One region of the Arthrobacter rhombi genome, then DNA from elsewhere that is predicted to be linked to it. Evidence: riboswitches for the same ligand, from Rfam matches in the RefSeq annotation. Region 1 holds a riboswitch; each other region holds the start of a gene.
What was found. Region 1 has a riboswitch for S-adenosylmethionine ahead of ABD088_RS16325 (flavin reductase family protein). Riboswitches for the same ligand answer to the same signal wherever they lie in the genome.
Positions count from the first base shown of each region.

Region 2: another riboswitch for S-adenosylmethionine. It lies ahead of ABD088_RS10000 (hypothetical protein); the one in region 1 lies ahead of ABD088_RS16325 (flavin reductase family protein).
Region 3: another riboswitch for S-adenosylmethionine. It lies ahead of ABD088_RS13570 (bifunctional o-acetylhomoserine/o-acetylserine sulfhydrylase); the one in region 1 lies ahead of ABD088_RS16325 (flavin reductase family protein).
Region 4: another riboswitch for S-adenosylmethionine. It lies ahead of ABD088_RS01885 (acyl-CoA dehydrogenase family protein); the one in region 1 lies ahead of ABD088_RS16325 (flavin reductase family protein).

Region 1 is NZ_BAAAIV010000025.1:128,964-133,144, reverse strand. It holds gene ABD088_RS16335 (DUF1801 domain-containing protein) at 121-543, shown strand; gene ABD088_RS16330 (hypothetical protein) at 622-1,068, shown strand; gene ABD088_RS16325 (flavin reductase family protein) at 1,081-1,587, opposite strand; SAM riboswitch class IV at 1,640-1,754, opposite strand; gene rplI (50S ribosomal protein L9) at 1,956-2,411, opposite strand; gene rpsR (30S ribosomal protein S18) at 2,427-2,666, opposite strand; gene ABD088_RS16310 (single-stranded DNA-binding protein) at 2,735-3,322, opposite strand; gene rpsF (30S ribosomal protein S6) at 3,364-3,669, opposite strand; gene ABD088_RS16300 (acyltransferase family protein) at 3,877-4,181, opposite strand, start outside.
Region 2 is NZ_BAAAIV010000011.1:127,412-131,592, reverse strand. It holds gene ABD088_RS10010 (DNA-3-methyladenine glycosylase family protein) at 1-645, shown strand, start outside; gene ABD088_RS10005 (siderophore-interacting protein) at 707-1,573, opposite strand; SAM riboswitch class IV at 1,718-1,834, shown strand; gene ABD088_RS10000 (hypothetical protein) at 1,846-2,313, shown strand; gene ABD088_RS09995 (MGDG synthase family glycosyltransferase) at 2,570-4,033, shown strand; gene ABD088_RS09990 (beta-glucosidase family protein) at 4,099-4,181, opposite strand, start outside.
Region 3 is NZ_BAAAIV010000015.1:80,583-84,763, forward strand. It holds gene ABD088_RS13555 (TetR-like C-terminal domain-containing protein) at 1-199, shown strand, start outside; gene ABD088_RS13560 (SGNH/GDSL hydrolase family protein) at 196-1,377, shown strand; gene ABD088_RS13565 (VOC family protein) at 1,434-2,078, opposite strand; SAM riboswitch class IV at 2,239-2,355, shown strand; gene ABD088_RS13570 (bifunctional o-acetylhomoserine/o-acetylserine sulfhydrylase) at 2,420-3,772, shown strand; gene metX (homoserine O-acetyltransferase MetX) at 3,826-4,181, shown strand, end outside.
Region 4 is NZ_BAAAIV010000003.1:184,182-188,362, reverse strand. It holds gene acs (acetate--CoA ligase) at 1-1,064, opposite strand, end outside; SAM riboswitch class I at 1,411-1,509, shown strand; gene ABD088_RS01885 (acyl-CoA dehydrogenase family protein) at 1,518-2,783, shown strand; gene ABD088_RS01880 (LLM class flavin-dependent oxidoreductase) at 2,780-4,181, shown strand, end outside.

The DNA of each region.
Region 1 (4,181 bases):
ACAAGCTGCGGCTTCTTATCCACAGACACGCCGCTCCCTGTGGGTGACTTGACTTCCGGGGTCCACGGCAGGGAGTGTCCCCGCATTGCAGCCGTTTCATGGTGCTGCGATACTGTCGCCATGTCAGAGGCGAAGACCCGGCCAACGGACCTGGATCCACTCGAATTCATCGGTGCCATCGGGCACACCATACGGCGCACCGATGGGCTGCGGGTCCTGGAGATGATGCAGGAGGCCAGCGGCGAACCCCCGGTGATGTGGGGGCCGAGCATTGTCGGTTTTGGGAGCTACCACTACCGCTACCCGACCGGACGCGAAGGCGACGCAGCAGCCATCGGCTTTTCCCCCCGCAAGGCAGCGATCTCCCTCTACGGGCTGACCGCCGGCCCCGAGGCCGTAGATCTGCTGCCCCGGCTCGGCAACCACCGGGTGGGCGCCTCATGCCTGTACGTCACGCGGCTCGCCGACGTCGACGCGGACGTGCTCCGCCAGCTCATGGCATCGGGTTACCACCATGCGACCACCGAGCTCCACCAACCCTGAACCCGCACCCCGGCCCCAGCGGTGGCATGATGGAGACCAGTCCACCGTGCCGCGGTGGCAAGTACCCCAGGAGTGGACATGTTGGACGTCAACGGTGGGACACTACTCGTCCTCGTCATCACAGTGGTCGCGGTCCTCGCGGTGTTTGGCGCTCTCTCCTGGGTCTTCACGACACGTCCGGGCGGTCAGGTCAATGAAGCGGACCGCTATATCGCCCGCCTGAACGCCACCGCTGCCCGCCAACAGCAGCTGGATACACAGAAGGCAGAGAAGATCAGGGCCGCGACCACCGCGCGTGCCGCCAAGGCCGCAAGCACCTCCCCGGGTCGGACCGGGCAGAGCACGGGCGTCGGGCATCCTGAGCCGGCAGGCGCCACCGCTGCCCCGGGGAACCCGGATTATGAACGGGTCCTGCAGTTGGTGCGCAGTGGCAACCCCATCGCAGCCATCAAAAAGGTCAGGCAGGACACCGGAATCGGACTGGTCGAAGCCAAGCAGTACGTGGACTCACTGCGGGGCAAGTAGCTCCGGGACTCTTTAGGCGAAGGCTTCGGCCTTCAAGGTACGGAAGGCCGATCCGTGGAAGACCAACGGCGCGTGCACTCCGTCGTGGGTGGCGTGCCCATGGACGCGCAACAGAACCACCTGGTGGTCTCCGGCGGGGATCTCCTGTTCGACGCTGCAATCGAGCCACAGGGCAGCTTCGTGGAGGAACAGCGCACCGTCGTCTGTTGAATCGAGGCGCAGTCCGGCGAACCGGTCCCCGGTCTTCGAGGCAATCTGTCGGCAGACCCCGTCGTGGGCCTCGCCCAGCACCGAGACGCCGATCCGGCCCGCCGCCCGGACGAGGGGCCACGTGCGCGAGGTGTTCTGCACCGCGAACATCACCAGCGGCGGGTCCATGGAGACCCCCACGGTGAACGATGAGGCGACGATGCCCTGGGGCTCGCCGTCGATGATGGCGCAAAGCGCCGCAATACCCGAGGGGTGCTGGGCAAAGGCCTGGCGTAGGGCGTCGGGCTGAAGATCGGTGGACAGTGTCATCTGTGCTACCTCCGGCGTAGGGCACATCACCCGGGCCGGAGCCCCGTTGGATGTGCGGTACTTGCCGCCCGGGGACCCAGACGGCCGAATCATCACCTGGAGCACCCCACTACCGTGAGAGGGTTGCCGGCCAACGAGCCAGGGCTTATATGTTGACGCTCTTGATTCACTAACTACGCTATGCGCGCGGGTCCACGCCCGTCAAAGGTCGACGAAACATTTCGCAAGGTGTCGTCGATCCTGTCCGCACATGCCGCCCCGGTTCCCGTGTTAACGCACCGAGGGACCCCGCGCTTTTCAGCGCGGGGTCCCTCGGTGCACGATCTCCGGTTCGAGCCCTCTAGGCGGCCACCGGTGACACGTGGTGGCTACTTCTTCGCGGCAACGACCTGCAGGTCGATGGTCGCGGAGACGTCCTCGTGCAGACGGACAGTCGCCTGGTAGTTGCCCGTCGACTTGATGTGCTCGGGGATTTCCACCGTGCGCTTGTCGATCGAGCCAAGGCCTGCGGCCTCGACTGCGTTGGCGATGTCAACGGTCTTGACGGTGCCGAACAGGCGTCCGCCCTGGCCCGCCTTGACGGTGATCTTGACCGGCTGGGAACCCAGCTTGGTGGCCAGTGCCTGGGCATCCTCGTGGGATGCGACGGCGCGGGCGGTGCGGGCGGCCTTGATGGACTCGACCTGCTTTTCGCCACCCTTGGTCCAGGTCAGCGCGAAGCCGCGGGGCAGAAGGTAGTTACGTGCGTAACCGTCCTTCACCTCGACTACTTCGCCGGCGGTGCCGAGACCGGTAACTTCGTGGGTCAGAATGAGCTTTGCCATGTGATTATCCCTTCCTTAGCCGCGGCCAGCGCCGGAGTAAGGCAGCAGGGCAACTTCGCGCGCGTTCTTGATGGCCTGGGCGATCTTGCGCTGCTCCTGGACGGAGACGCCTGTCACGCGACGGGCACGGATCTTTCCGCGGTCGGAGATGAACTTGCGCAGCAATGCGACGTCCTTGTAGTCGATGACGGTGATGTCAGCGGCCTTCAAGGGGTTGGACTTTGGTTTGGGCTTACGGAGTTCAGCCTTAGCCATCGTGGAGCTCCTTTATCTAGTGGAGCCCGCAGAATTCTTCTGCGGGATGGTGAATAAGTGGTGGTGCTTTAGAAAGGCGGTTCGTCGGAGCCGCCGGAGTTGCCCCATCCCCCGCTATTGGAGGAGGAGGAAGAGGACCAGGGGTCCTCGGCCGGAGCATTCCAGGAGCCGCCGCTGTTTCCGCCGGAGTTGCCTCCGCCGAATCCACCGTTGCCACCCTGGTTGCCGCCGCCGCCGCCGAAGTTGCCTCCGGCATTGCCGCCGCCGAATCCACCGCCACCCGAGTTGTTGCGTTGGGTGCGGGTGACCTTGGCGGAGGCGTAACGCAGCGAGGGACCGATTTCGTCGGCCTCCAGCTCCATGACGGTGCGCTTCTCGCCTTCCTTGGTTTCGAAGGAACGCGACTTCAGCCGACCCTGGGCGATGACTCGCATGCCCTTGGTCAGCGTTTCGGCGACATTCTCGGCAGCCTCACGCCACACCGACGCACGGAGGAACAGCGTTTCGCCGTCCTTCCACTCGTTGGTCTGGCGGTCGAAGGTCCGAGGGGTCGAGGCGATGGTGAAGTTCGCCACCGCCGAGCCCGACGGGGTGAAACGCAGTTCCGGATCAGCGGTGAGATTTCCGATGACCGTGATGACGGTTTCGCCTGCCATGGTGCCTCCTAGAGTCGGTTTCTACGAATGATCGCGGCAGACTACTCTGCTGCGACCTTCTGGTCTTCCGGACGGGTGATCTTGGTGCGCAGGATCGTCTCATTGAGCGACAGCTGGCGGTCAAGTTCCGCGGAAGTGGCCGGGGTAGCGGTGAAGGTAACCACCGCGTAGATGGCTTCTGCCTTCTTCTTGATTTCGTAGGCCAACCGGCGGCGGCCCCAGATATCAACGTTGTCGACGGTGCCACCGTCGTTGCGGACGACATCAAGGAACTTGCCGAGAGTCGGTTCCACGGTACGTTCGTCGACCTCGGGGTCGATCAGTACCATCAGTTCGTATGCACGCATGTGAACCCACCTCCTTTGGGCTAAACGGTCACGGTCTTTCCGTAACAGGAGGGTCTGTGCGTTGGCTGCGGTCGCTTCAGGGATCAGAAACGACACAAACAGCCTGAGCCATCCTACCCGATGCCAGTTCACCAACCCTAACCGGCAACGTGCAGCCAGAGGAGGGGCAGCGGGCAGCTGTGGACTGGCTCCCCGGTGTCAGGCCGGTTAGTGGTCCAGTCCCGCCTGTTCGGCCAGGCCGTTCCCGCGCAGCGCCCGGGACATCCGTTCCTCGAAGGTGGGGGCGATGGTGGCCATGTAGGTGTCCGAGATGTGGTTCTGGTCGCGGTAGACCAGGACGTTGCCCACCACTGCGGGGCAGAGCTTCTTCGTGCAGAACTGGTCGGTGAAGTCCAGGAGGTCCAAGCGCGGATCCTTGGCCTGGGCTGCGGCGATCCAGTCGTCGTTGGACAGCGCTTCTTCCCTGTCCTTGCCGCACTGGCGTAGCTCATCTGCGTGTTTGGCCACGCAGT
Region 2 (4,181 bases), on a different contig from region 1:
GCCGAGGCGGCCACGCTGGAGGCCATCATCCGCCGCTGGTTGGGACTTGATGACGACCTGACGCCCGTGAACGCCCACCTCTCGCGCGATCCCCTGCTCGCGCCGCTGGTCACCCGGCGCCCGGCGCTGCGGCGGATCGGCTACCCCGATCCCTTCGAGGCAGCGGCGACGACCGTGTTGGGCCAGCAGGTCTCCGTGGCAGCCATGCGGACCTTCGCCGGCCGTCTCGTTACCGGGTACGGCGGCACTCCGGTGGCCGGGATGAAGCTGTTCCCGGCGGCGGACGTCGTCGCGCGGATTCCCGCAGCTGAACTGCAGGCGGCGATCGGGCTGACACACGCCCGTACCCGCACCTTGCTGGCCGTGGCCGACGCCTTCAGCCACGCCGGCGCGCAACCGGCCGGCGCGTTCCCGCTCACCCGCGACGAGCTGCTGGCGCTTCCGGGCATCGGCCCCTGGAGCGCAGACTACCTGGACGTGCGGGCCCGGCTGGATCCCGATGCGTTCACCCCCGGAGACCTGGTGTTGCGCCGGGCGCTGGGGCGGATCAGTGCCCGGGAGTCAGCGGACCGGGCGGAAGCGTGGCGCCCCTACCGGGCGCACGCTCTGTTCCACCTGTGGAGCCAGGAAGCGTACGACAGGTAGGCGCCGCCGTCGTGCTGGATCCCGCAGCCCGAAGCCATCCGGGGATCCGGTAGACCCGGGCTCAGCCGCGGACTGCGGTCTGGATCCCTGGTTCGTCGGGGAAGATCTGCCCGATGGGTTCGCGCTTCTCCGCCTGGAACGTCTCCTCGGCCCTGCCGAACGCCCAGTAGGCGGAGAGCGAGAGCGCCTTGCGGTCCACTCCCTTTTCATCCGCGAGGTAGCGGCGCAGCGCCTTGACCATCTCGCGCTCACCGTGGGCGAAGACCTGCACGTCGCCCTCGCGCCAGGTGCCGGCCATGACGGCTGCGGCCAGCCGGGTGCTCTCCGGGGTGAACGGGCCACCGCGGTGCAACCAGTGCACGTTCATGCCCTTGGGGGCCTTGAACTTGATCTCGTCCTTCTCCTCGGCGACCTCGACGTAGACCTCGCCGACCGCGGAGCGGTCCATGGCCTCCAGGGCGGCGGCGATGGCCGGCAGCGCCGATTCGTCACCGGCGAGCAGGTGCCAGTCAGCCTCCGGGGAGGGGACATACATCCCGCCGGGGCCTGAAAAGCAGACCAGGTCCCCGGGCTTGGCGTGGTTGGCCCACGGCCCGGCGATGCCGTCCTCGCCGTGCACGACGAAGTCGATCTGCAGGGTCCCGGCCGCCTCGTTGACGCTGCGCACCGTGTAGGTACGCCGCACCGGCATCCGCTCGGGCGGCAGCACGGCGCGCAGTTCCTCCAGGTCATAGGGCGGGGTGAGGCCCAGGGCGGGATCGGCGAACAGCAGCTTGACGTACTTGTCGGTGGCTTCCTTGTTGCGGAAGGCGGCGAAGCCCTCCCCACCCAGGGTCAGGCGGACCATGTGCTTGCCGATCTTGCGTCGGGTCACCACCTCCAGCACCACCAGCGGGCGCGGCGGCCGGGCGGCTGCGGGGACGGTCATTGTCGGATCACTCCTTCGGGGGCCGGGCACAACCCGGCAAAGGTCTTTTCCCCATCCCATCCCACGTGGAAGCCCAACGCAAACCGGCTACGCCACGGGCGAAGAAGTTACCCCGCGTCTCGCATCCGCTAGGCTGGGTTCCAGCTTCACGAGATGCGGCCATGCACGGGCTCCGACCCGGCCGCACACCAACCCCATGCTTCACGGGTGGTTCGGATGACGAAGCGGCCCGGCACGCACGGTGTCGGGCAAGAGCACGCGAAAGGCAACCCATGGGCCATCTGTCCACCCACCGTCCCGCTTCCGACTGCCACTCCGGCACCCCGGGGCACCGTCCCGCGTTCGGAACGGCCCACCCCGAACTGCTGGCCGACGCCGCCGCCTGGGTTCCGGTCACCGTCTTCGTCGATCCCCCCACCCAGTCGCTCACCCTGGCCTGCCCCACCGGGGTGCGCTGGCGCGGCCACTACCACGGGGTGGCCGAGCTGGCCGCCGCGTTGCGCTGTACGCTCCCGGTTCCCGGGCACGACGACGGTGCCGGGCTGCCGCTGGTGGGCGCGGTGACCTGCCACTGGCATCCGGGCGCACGGCTCCTGGCCGTACCGGCCGATCCGCAGCGCAGCGCCGGACGGGCCTACGTGCAGCTGGCAGCCCGGCCGTTGAAACCGTGCCAGTTGGAGCACGATGAGCAGCTGGCCGCACAGTTCGCCGCGGTTACCGGAACACCGGTGCGCCGATGAACTCCTCCAGCTTGGCTCCGTGAGGGGGCTAGCTATCGAAAAGTCCGACGCCGACCGTTATGGCGTCGCCGATTGAGAGGGCGACGGCGCAAGCTCCGTGGCCCTGATGCCCAGGCTGGGCTGACGTGAACGGTGGCAGGTCCATGGTGCAGACCCAGCCACGTCGCTCAAGTCCTCCTGGCCCTGTCGCGAAGAAAAAGTATCCGCCAGTAGATGTGGATCCGTGGGAGACGATGCGGTCCGCTACTCTTTCCTCATGCGTAAGACGCCGGCACGGGGCTCCAACACCGCCGGAGGTGAGCGCGTGATGATCCTGTCCGCAGGGGTGGGATCGGGGCATAACAGCGCCGCGGCGGCGGTACAGCAGGCGTGCTCCGCGCGCGCCGACATTTCCGAGGTGCAGGTGCTGGACGTCCTGCAGGTCAGTAGCGCGCTCTACCGAGACGTGTTGGGGAAGGGGTACTTCGTTCTGGTCGAGGGCCTGCCGTGGCTGGTCGAGTGGGGCTACGACGCCAGTGACCCGCCGTTCCGGCGCCGAGGCCCGATCGACCCCTGGACTCGGGTGAATGCCTTTCCGGTGGTCCGTGCGATCAAACGGTTCCGACCGACGGCGATCGTGTGTACGCACTTCCTGCCGGCCCAGCTGCTGGCAACCCTGCTCCTTCGGGGCGTGATCGACGCCAAGACGGCTGTCGTCACGACGGACTACGACTTCCAAGGCCTGTGGCTGACGAGCGCGTTCCACCAGCTCTTCGTGGCCAGGGAAGAGGCGAGGATCGAGCTGACCGCGCTTGGTCTGCCTACCGACCGCATCGCGGCCACGGGGATCCCCATCGCGGTGAAGCCGGACACCACGCCCGCGCGCGATGCCAACGAGCCCCCGATGCTGTTGATCTCCGCGGGCGCCAAAGGCGGTGACTACGCCGCCGCAGTTGTGCAGCAGACGCTGCATATGCGGTCCGCATTCACGGCCACGGTCGTGTGTGGACACGATGACGCGCTGCGTCGGCGCATCGAGCAGCTGGTGGAGCCTGCCGGCGACCGTTACCGCGTGATTGGCTTCACGGACAAGATGCCGGAGCTGCTGCGTCGCGCCGACCTGTTCGTGGGCAAACCGGGCGGGTTGACGGCGTCGGAATGCATGGCCGCGGGGCTGCCCATGGTGTTGGTGAACCCCATCCCGGGCCAGGAGGTCCGAAACGGCGACTACCTGATGGAGCAGGGGGCCGCCGTGCGCTGCAACACCACCGCCACGATCGGCTGGAAGATCGACGGGGTCCTCCGTGAGCCGGGCCGCCTGCGGCGGATGCAGGCGGCGGCGCGGAAAGCCGGTCGTCCGGATGCAGCGGCGGACGTGCTGGCTGGCCTGCTGGAGGGTCCGTCCCGTCCTCTGGTCGTGACACGCGCGGCGCAGAGGACGATCCTCGCCACGAGTGAGCAGCACCTCGTCGCGTCCGACCTGAGGGGACCCTCCTCACTGCTCCGCCTGGTCGACCAGGCGGTGGGTAGTACGGTCGCCCTGCTGCGTGCAGAGGAGCTGGGCGATCTGGAGAAGCGGTATGCGACTCCGAACGGGGGCATGGTTCTGCGGCGCGACCCGGCGTCCATGTCGCTCCGTTGGGAGCCACGCCGGTTGCTCCGCACCATGCTGCGCGGTGACGACGTACTGCCCGTCCGCATCGAAGGGCAGTCGGCACCGTTGCCGCCCCTCCCCGAGTGACCGGGACGCGCGCGACCCATGTCGGGCGCACGCCGGCGGGCCATCCGAGGCGCCTTCTTCGCCGGTCATCCCCCTGCGCGTCGTAACGCACCAGCACCCGCCCAGCTCGCGGGGCTGTGTTGGGCGGCGAGCAGGGCCCAGTCGCCCG
Region 3 (4,181 bases), on a different contig from region 1:
TGACCTGCCCGCGAACGAGCTGGTGCACGCCACCCGATTCGTCGGCGCCACGCTCAACGGCTACCTGGCGTTGGAGAAGGCCGGCTCCTTCGAGCACCGCAGTGATCCCACCGATTCGTCCTGGCGGCGCACCCTGTCCGCCCTTGACCGCGCACTACAGACCTGGGCCACCGCCCTCGAAGGAGAAACGCCAGCATGATCACCACACCCCTGACGCAGGACATCATCCGCGGCGCCGCGGAACTGGAGGACGGATCCCACGGCGTACGACTCCACCGGCTGCCCGGCTGGGTCCGCCAGCAGTTCCCGGATCCCCAGCTGCTGGCCATGGAAGCCCAGCCCTCCGGAGTCAGGATCGCCGTGCGGACCACCGCGACACGGATCGAACTCGTATCGCATCCCTCGCCGGTCCTCTACCTCGGCACCCACCGGCCGCGGGGACGCATCGACGTCTGCGTGGATGGCGAGCTGCAGCTGGGCGATGAACTCACGGGAGGCGACGCCACCGAAATCGATCTCACGACCGGCTCCATGCGGCAGGTCCCCGGCCCCTCCCACACCACCGTCGTCGAGGGACTGGCCGCGACGTCCAAGGCCGTGGAGTTCTTCCTGCCGCACAACGAATCCCTGGAACTGGTCAGCCTGGCCTCCGATGCCCCGCTCGAGCCCTTGGAACAGACGAAGCCGCTGTGGGTCCACCACGGCAGCTCCATCAGTCAGGGGTCCAATGCCGCCTCCCCGAGCGCGATTTGGCCGGCGCTGGCCGCCCGGCGGGGGAACGTCGAGCTGCGCAACCTCGGGCTCGGGGGCAGCTGCTTCGTCGATCCCTTCATCGCGCGGGTCATCCGCGATGCGCCGGCGGACGTCATCAGCATCAAGCTGGGCATCAACATCGTGAACCTGGACGGGATGCGGGTGCGCGCCCTGGTCCCGGCGATCCACGGGTTCCTGGACACCATCCGCGACGGGCATCCCACGACGCCGATCGTGCTGGTATCCCCGATCTTCTGCGGGATCCATGAGGACACCCCGGGTCCCGGGGGATTCGACCCGGCCAGCATGGGCACGGAGCAGGTGAAGTTCATCGCCACCGGCACCACCGGGGACGAGGCGCTGGGGCGGTTGACGTTGCAGGTGATCCGCCGGGAAATGCGCTCGCTGATGGAGCGCCGCGCTGACGACGCCAACTTGCACTTCCTCGACGGGCTGGAACTCTACGGGGAAGCCGATGCCGCCGACGCCCCATTGCCCGACAACCTGCACCCCGATACGGCCACCCACCGGCTCATCGGTGAACGGTTCGCCGACCACGCCTTCGCGGCCACGGGCCCGTTCGGCGCCGTGGTCCGCCCGCACCAGGCGGAACCCGGGGAATGACAACGACGGCGGCCCGCGGGCCGCCGTCGTTCATGAAATGCAGTTCCGGAAACGGATCAGAGGGTGATGGTTCCCTGCGGGGTCTCGAAGGTCACGGACATGATGCCCGGGGTGCCGTTGGGCGCCTCCCATTCGACGTCGACATCCTCCAGCGGCGACGCGGCCGGGGTGCCCAGCCACTCGCGCACCCGCTCGACCGAACCGGCGATGGTGATGCCGGAGATGCGGCTGGTGGGCTCCAGCGCCTTGGACGGGTGCAGGTGCTCGGTGCCGTCGTCCCACCGCAGCATGTAGGGCACCTGCGGGTCGGCGATCAGGCCCTTGATGCCGATCTGCTGCCAGGTCAGTTCCTGGCCGTCGGGGAACTTGCGGTTACCCGGAACGGAGGAGCGGCCCAGGCGTTCCTCGAACGGTGCCAGGTCGTCGACGCAGACACACCAGCCCATCCAGCCGCCGCCCATCTCGGAGCGGGCGCGCACCGCCTGCCCGAACGGGGCCTTGTCCGAGGCCGGGTGGTCCAGGACCTCCACGACCTCCAGGTACTGCGTGTTCTGCAACGGGAAAATGACGTTCCTGGTCCCGAATCGGGGATGGATGCCGCCCTTGACCGACTCGATCCCCAGGGTCTTGGCTACACGGGAGGCCGTGGCGGCCAGCCCGTCTGGTCCGCATGCGTATGAAACGTGATCCAACCTCATCATGCGTTCATGATGGCACTTTGTGAGGTGTGTCTCGACTTAGGGTCACCTAAGTCATTCGGCCTGCGTCCACCGTCCCGCGCTGCCGGCGATTGTTGCGCACGCCGTCATATTGGGTGCCCATGGGTTGCGGGACCGCGGGGGATCTAGAACACTGGATGCAGGTCATGAGTGCCAGCGCAAAACCCCGGTTTGCTGGCCGGCAACCCTCCACTCGCGGTGGGGTGCCCCGGGTGAAGACCAGGTCCGCCTCCAGCTGGAGAACGGGCAAGCGCGGGTCACCTCCCGGCACCCCACGGGGTGGCGCGGAACAGGGACCCCTGAGCAGTAGAAGGGGACAACACATGTCCGCATCATGGTCTTTTGAAACCCGCCAGGTCCACGCAGGCCAGACCCCCGATCCGGCCACCGGGGCCCGGGCACTGCCGATCTACCAGACGACGTCGTTCGTCTTCCCGAGTGCCGAGAGTGCGGCCGCACGGTTCGCCCTGCAGGAACTGGAGCCGATCTACACGCGCATCGGCAACCCCACGCAGGAAGCGGTGGAGAACCGCATCGCCGACCTCGAGGGCGGCGTCGGCGCACTGCTGCTGGCCTCCGGGCAGGCGGCCACCACCTTCTCGATCCTCAACGTCGCCGGAACGGGTGACCACATCGTGGCCAGCCCGAGCCTCTACGGCGGAACGCAGAACCTGCTCAAGCACACGCTGCGCCGGCTGGGCATCGAGGTCACATTCGTGGCCGACCCGGACAACATCGACGAGTGGCGTGCCGCCGTGCAACCGAACACGAAGGCCTTCTTCGGCGAGGTGGTCTCCAACCCGCGCCAGGACGTGCTGGACATCGAGGGTGTCAGCGAGGTGGCCCACGCCGCCGGCGTTCCGCTGATCGTGGACAACACCCTGGCCACCCCGTACCTGATCCGCCCGTTCGAATGGGGCGCCGACATCGTGGTGCACTCGGCCACCAAGTACCTCGGTGGCCACGGCACCGCCGTCGCCGGGGTCATCGTGGACTCGGGCACGTTCGACTTCGCGCAGGATCCCGACAAGTTCCCCGGCTTCAACACCCCCGACGAGTCCTACAACGGACTGGTCTTCGCCCGCGACCTCGGCGTCAACGGAGCACTGGGCGCCAACCTGGCGTACATCCTCAAGGCGCGCGTGCAGTTGCTGCGCGACCTGGGCTCCGCCGTCGCCCCCTTCAACGCATTCCTCATCGCGCAGGGCCTGGAAACCCTGAGCCTGCGGATGGAACGCCACGTGGAAAACGCGCAGAAGGTCGCCGAATGGCTCGAGGCCCACGCCCAGGTCGAATCCGTGGCCTTCGCCGGGCTGGCCTCCAGCCGCTGGCATGACCGCGGCCGCACGTACGGGCCCCGCGGCACTGGTGCGGTCCTGGCCTTCGAGATCGCCGGTGGCGAGGCCGCCGGGCGTGCCTTCGTCGACGGTTTAGAACTGCACTCCAACGTCGCGAACATCGGCGATGTCCGCTCGCTGGTCATCCACCCGGCCTCCACCACCCACTCCCAACTCAGCGAGGCCGAGCAGGTCGCCGCAGGGGTGAGCCCGGGACTGGTCCGCCTCTCCGTGGGCATCGAGCACATAGACGACATCATCGCTGACCTGGAGCTCGGGTTCGACGCCGCCACCGCCACCGCAGTGCCCGCCGGCGGGGAATCCCAGGCCGCCCGGTGACCCAGGGCGTCGACAACGTGAGGGGACAGCTGCGCACCGGCAGTACGCCGGTCATCCGCGACGGCATCCTGAAGTGCGTCCCGATCGGTGGCTACCGGTTCGAGACGGGCGGCTGGCTGCCCGAAGTGATGATCGGCTACGAGACCTGGGGGACGCTGAACGCCGACGCCTCCAACGCGGTCCTGCTGCTGCACGCGCTGACCGGGGACACCCATGTCTCCCGCGGCCACGGCCGGGAGGACGGGTGGTGGGACGGGTTCGTCGGGCCCGGCAAGACCATCGACACCGACCGGTTCTTCGTGGTCGCGCCGAACATGGTCGGCGGCTGCTACGGGTCAACCGGCCCGGCCAGCCCCGACCCGGACGGGCAGCCGTGGGGATCGCGCTTCCCGTTCACAACCGTGAGGGA
Region 4 (4,181 bases), on a different contig from region 1:
TCGATGATCTCGAAGTGCCGGCCGGGGTGTGGGGCGTTGGGGACGCCCTCGTAGATGACCTGGGTGACGCCGTTGGAGAGCGGACCGTAGATCTCGTAGGTGTGGGCGGTGACCCAGGCCAGGTCGGCGGTGCACCAGTGGACGTCGTCGCCGCGGCGGGACGGATCGGGGTGGGAGAAGAGGAACTCGTGGCTCCACGAGGCCTGGGTGAGGTAGCCGCCGGTGGTGTGCACCAGCCCCTTGGGCTTGCCGGTGGTGCCGGAGGTGTACATGATGAACAGCGGCGTCTCGGCGTCGAACGCCTGGGCGGCGTGGGTGCGCGGCTGGGTCTCGACGGCCTCGTGCCACCAGAGATCCCGGCCTGCGGTCCACGCGATGTCGCTGCCGGTGCGGCGGATGACGAGAACGTGCTCGATCGCGTTGTCCCCGGCGACTGCGGCGTCCGCGTTGTCCTTCACCGGGACGGCGGTGCCCCGGCGGAACTGGCCGTCGGTGGTGACCAGCAGCTTTGCGCCGGTGTCCTCGACCCGGAACCGCAGCGCCTCGGCGGAAAAGCCACCGAAGACCAGCGAATGCACCGCACCGATGCGGGCGCAGGCCAGCGTGATGACGATGGTTTCCACCAGCACCGGCAGGTAGATGACCACGCGGTCACCCGCCCCGATGCCCAACGACGTCAGCGCGTTGGCGGCCTGGGACACGAGTTCGGTCAGCTCCGCGTAGGTGACCGTGCGGCGGTCGCCGGGTTCGCCCTCGAAGTGCAGGGCCACTTTGTCGCCGCGACCTGCCGCAACGTGGCGGTCGGCGCAGTTCACCGCGGCGTTCAGCGTCCCGCCCTCGAACCAGCGCAGCTCCGGGCCGCGGCGGGCCTGCGGATCCACGGGGGTGGCGCTGTGGATGGTGTGCCAGGGCTCGGCCCACTGCAGCCGGGCTGCGGCGGCGGCCCAGAAGTCCAGGCGTTCGGCCTCGGAGGCAAACCCGGTGTCGGGTCCGACGGCGGACGCGTCGAGGGCGACGGTGGTGGATGTGGGGGCAGTGCTCATGAAATCAGCTCCATCGGTCATGGCGGAAGCACCTGTGCCGGATGCCGCCGCACCTGGGGTGCTGCGCCGTCCGGCGTGGTTGCTGCGGCGTCACGGAGCCACGTCTCTCGGCCGCTCGGGATGGGTTCCCCTCTACTGAAGACCAGCGGGTGGGGTGCGGGCAACTTCTGCGACGCGTTGCGAAATATTTCATCAAGGGTCCTGCGGGGGTCCCGGTGGTGAATAAATCGCACCAGAAACCCCGAAATCACCGCCATTGTTCGACGTTGGGCGGTGGTGTTCCGGGGTGCCCCCGGGCTGGGAACGGGTCGTCATGCGGGGGACGGTGGTTGTCGTGGGGGTACTTCGTGTGGCCCAATGGAGGCAGTAACCATCCAGAGCGGCCGAGAGATCTGGCTCGATGACGCCGCAGCAACCCCTTCCCGTTCACCCGGGAGGAAGGTGCTCACGCCGGAACCGATGGAGTGATTGTCAATGTCCGCTGTGCCGATCGACGAGGTGGCCCCCCGCCACCTGATCAAGCTCACCCCCGGCGTCCCAGCCGATTCCCGCTACGACGAGCTCGCCGCGATCTTCCGCCCCGTATTCGCCCGGATCGCCGAGGGCGCCGCGGATCGCGATGCCGGACGGATCCTGCCCATCGAACAAGTCGGCTGGCTGAACCAGGCACGGTTCGGTGCCCTGCGGGTACCCCGCGCGGCCGGCGGATTCGGGGCCACCCTGGTGGACTCCTTCCGCCTGCTGATCGAACTCGGGGAGGCTGATTCACAGATCGCCCAGCTGCTGCGTTCGCACATCGGCTTCGTTGAATCCGTGCTGCTGCTCGAGGACGAGTCGGTGAAGGCCCGCTGGTTTGCGCGCTTCGTCACGGGCCAGATCGTCGGCAACGCCTACACCGAACGCGGCGGCAACGACCTGGGCCAGCTCAACACCGTCGTCGAGTCGACCGGCACCGGATGGCTGCTCACGGGGGAGAAGTACTACTGCACCGGAACGATCTTCGCCGACTGGGTCGCGGTCACCGCGACCGCTCCCGGAGTGCCCGGCCGGCACATCGCCGTGGTGTCCACCCGGCATTCGGCAGTGCGGATCTACGACGACTGGGACGGCTTCGGCCAGCAGCTCACCGGCACCGGCTCGACGACCTTTGAGCGGGTCCCCGTCGACACCCTGCTGGATCCGGCGGTCCTGGAGATCCACCCGGAGTCGGCCATCTTCCAGCTGGTCCTGCTCGCCGTCCAGGCCGGAATCGCCCGCGCCGTGCTCGCCGATGCGCGGGCCCACACCCAACTGCGCACCCGGGCGTTCAGCACCGGGACCGGGGTGGCCTCGCGGCGTGAACCCCAGGTGCTGCAGGTCATCGGGGAGATCTCCGCGACGACGTTCGCCGTGGATGCGATCGTGCTGGCCGCCACCGCCGAGCTCGAGGAGGCCATCGGCCAACCCGGTCTGAGCGCCGCCGAGCAGTATGCGGTCTGCGAGCTCGCGGCCAACCGCGCCCAGTCCGCCGTGCAGCCGCTGGTCCTGCAGGCTGCCACCTCGCTCTTCGACGGGCTCGGTGCCTCCTCGACCTCCACCCGCTGCAACCTCGACCGCCACTGGCGCAACGCGCGCACCGTGGCCACCCACAACCCCGCCATGTACAAGTCCCGCATCGTCGGCGACTACGAGGTCAACGCCACGGCCCCGCGCAAGCTCAGCGCCGTCGGCGACCTCAGGACCCCCGAAGGAGAACAATGAGCACCACACCGGCACGCCGCCACGTCCGCCTCAACGCATTCGACATGAACTGCGTGGTCCACCAGTCGCCCGGCCTCTGGCGCCACCCGCAGGACCAGGCCTGGCGCTACAAGGAGCTCGGCTACTGGACCGAACTGGCCAAGACACTGGAGAAGGGCCTGTTCGACGGCATCTTCATCGCCGACGTGCTGGGCACCTACGACGTCTACGGCTCCACCAACACCACGCCGCTCTCCGCCGGCGCGCAGGTCCCGGTCAACGACCCGTTCCTGCTGGTCTCCGCCATGGCAGCGGTCACCGAGAACCTGGGCTTCGGCGTCACCGCCGGAACCGCGTACGAGCACCCGTACCCGTTCGCCCGCCGCCTGGCGACCCTGGACCACCTGACCAACGGCCGCATCGGCTGGAACGTCGTCACCGGCTACCTGCCCTCCGCCGCCCGCAACATGGGCCAGGAAGACCAGATGGAACATGACGAGCGCTACGACCACGCCGACGAGTACCTCGAAGTCGTCTACAAGCTGCTCGAGGGCTCCTGGGAAGATGACGCCGTCATCCGCGACCGTGAGTCCGGCGTCTACACTGACCCGTCCAAGGTCCACGAGATCGGCCACGAGGGCAAGTACTTCAAGGTCCCGGGCATCGCCATCACCGAACCCTCGGTGCAGCGCACGCCGGTCATCTACCAGGCAGGTGCCTCCAAGCGCGGCCTGGAGTTCGCCGGTGAGAACGCCGAATCGGTCTTCGTGAACAGCCCCACCAAGGAGCTGCTGGTCGAATCGGTGCAGAAGATCCGCGCCAATGCCGTGGCCGCCGGACGCGATGCCCATGACGTGAAGATCTACACCATGCAGACCATCATCACCGGTGCCACCACCGAGGAGGCCCAGGCCAAGTACGCGGACTACGCCTCCTACACCGACCTGGACGGCGCCCTGGCCCTGCTCTCCGGCTGGACCGGCATCGACATGTCCCAGTACGACCTCGATGACGTCATCGGCGAGGATGTGCAATCCAACGCCATCCAGTCCTCGGTCGAGACCTTCAAGAAGGCCTCCGGCGACGACGGCAAGCCGTGGACCATCCGCCAGCTCGCCGAATGGATCGGCGTCGGCGGGTTCGGTCCGGTGACCGTGGGCAGCGGCGCGGAAGTCGCGGCCAAGCTCGTCGAATGGGTCGAGGACACCGACGTCGACGGGTTCAACCTGGCCTACGCCATCACCCCGGGCACGTTCGAGGACGTCGTGGAACATGTCATCCCCGAGCTGCAGAAACTTGGCGCCTACCCCACCGAATACACGCCCGGCACCCTGCGCCAGAAGCTCTTCGGCGCCGGCGACCGGGTGAAGGACACCCACCGCGCGGCCGGCTACCGCCTGGCCACCGCGGACCTGGCCA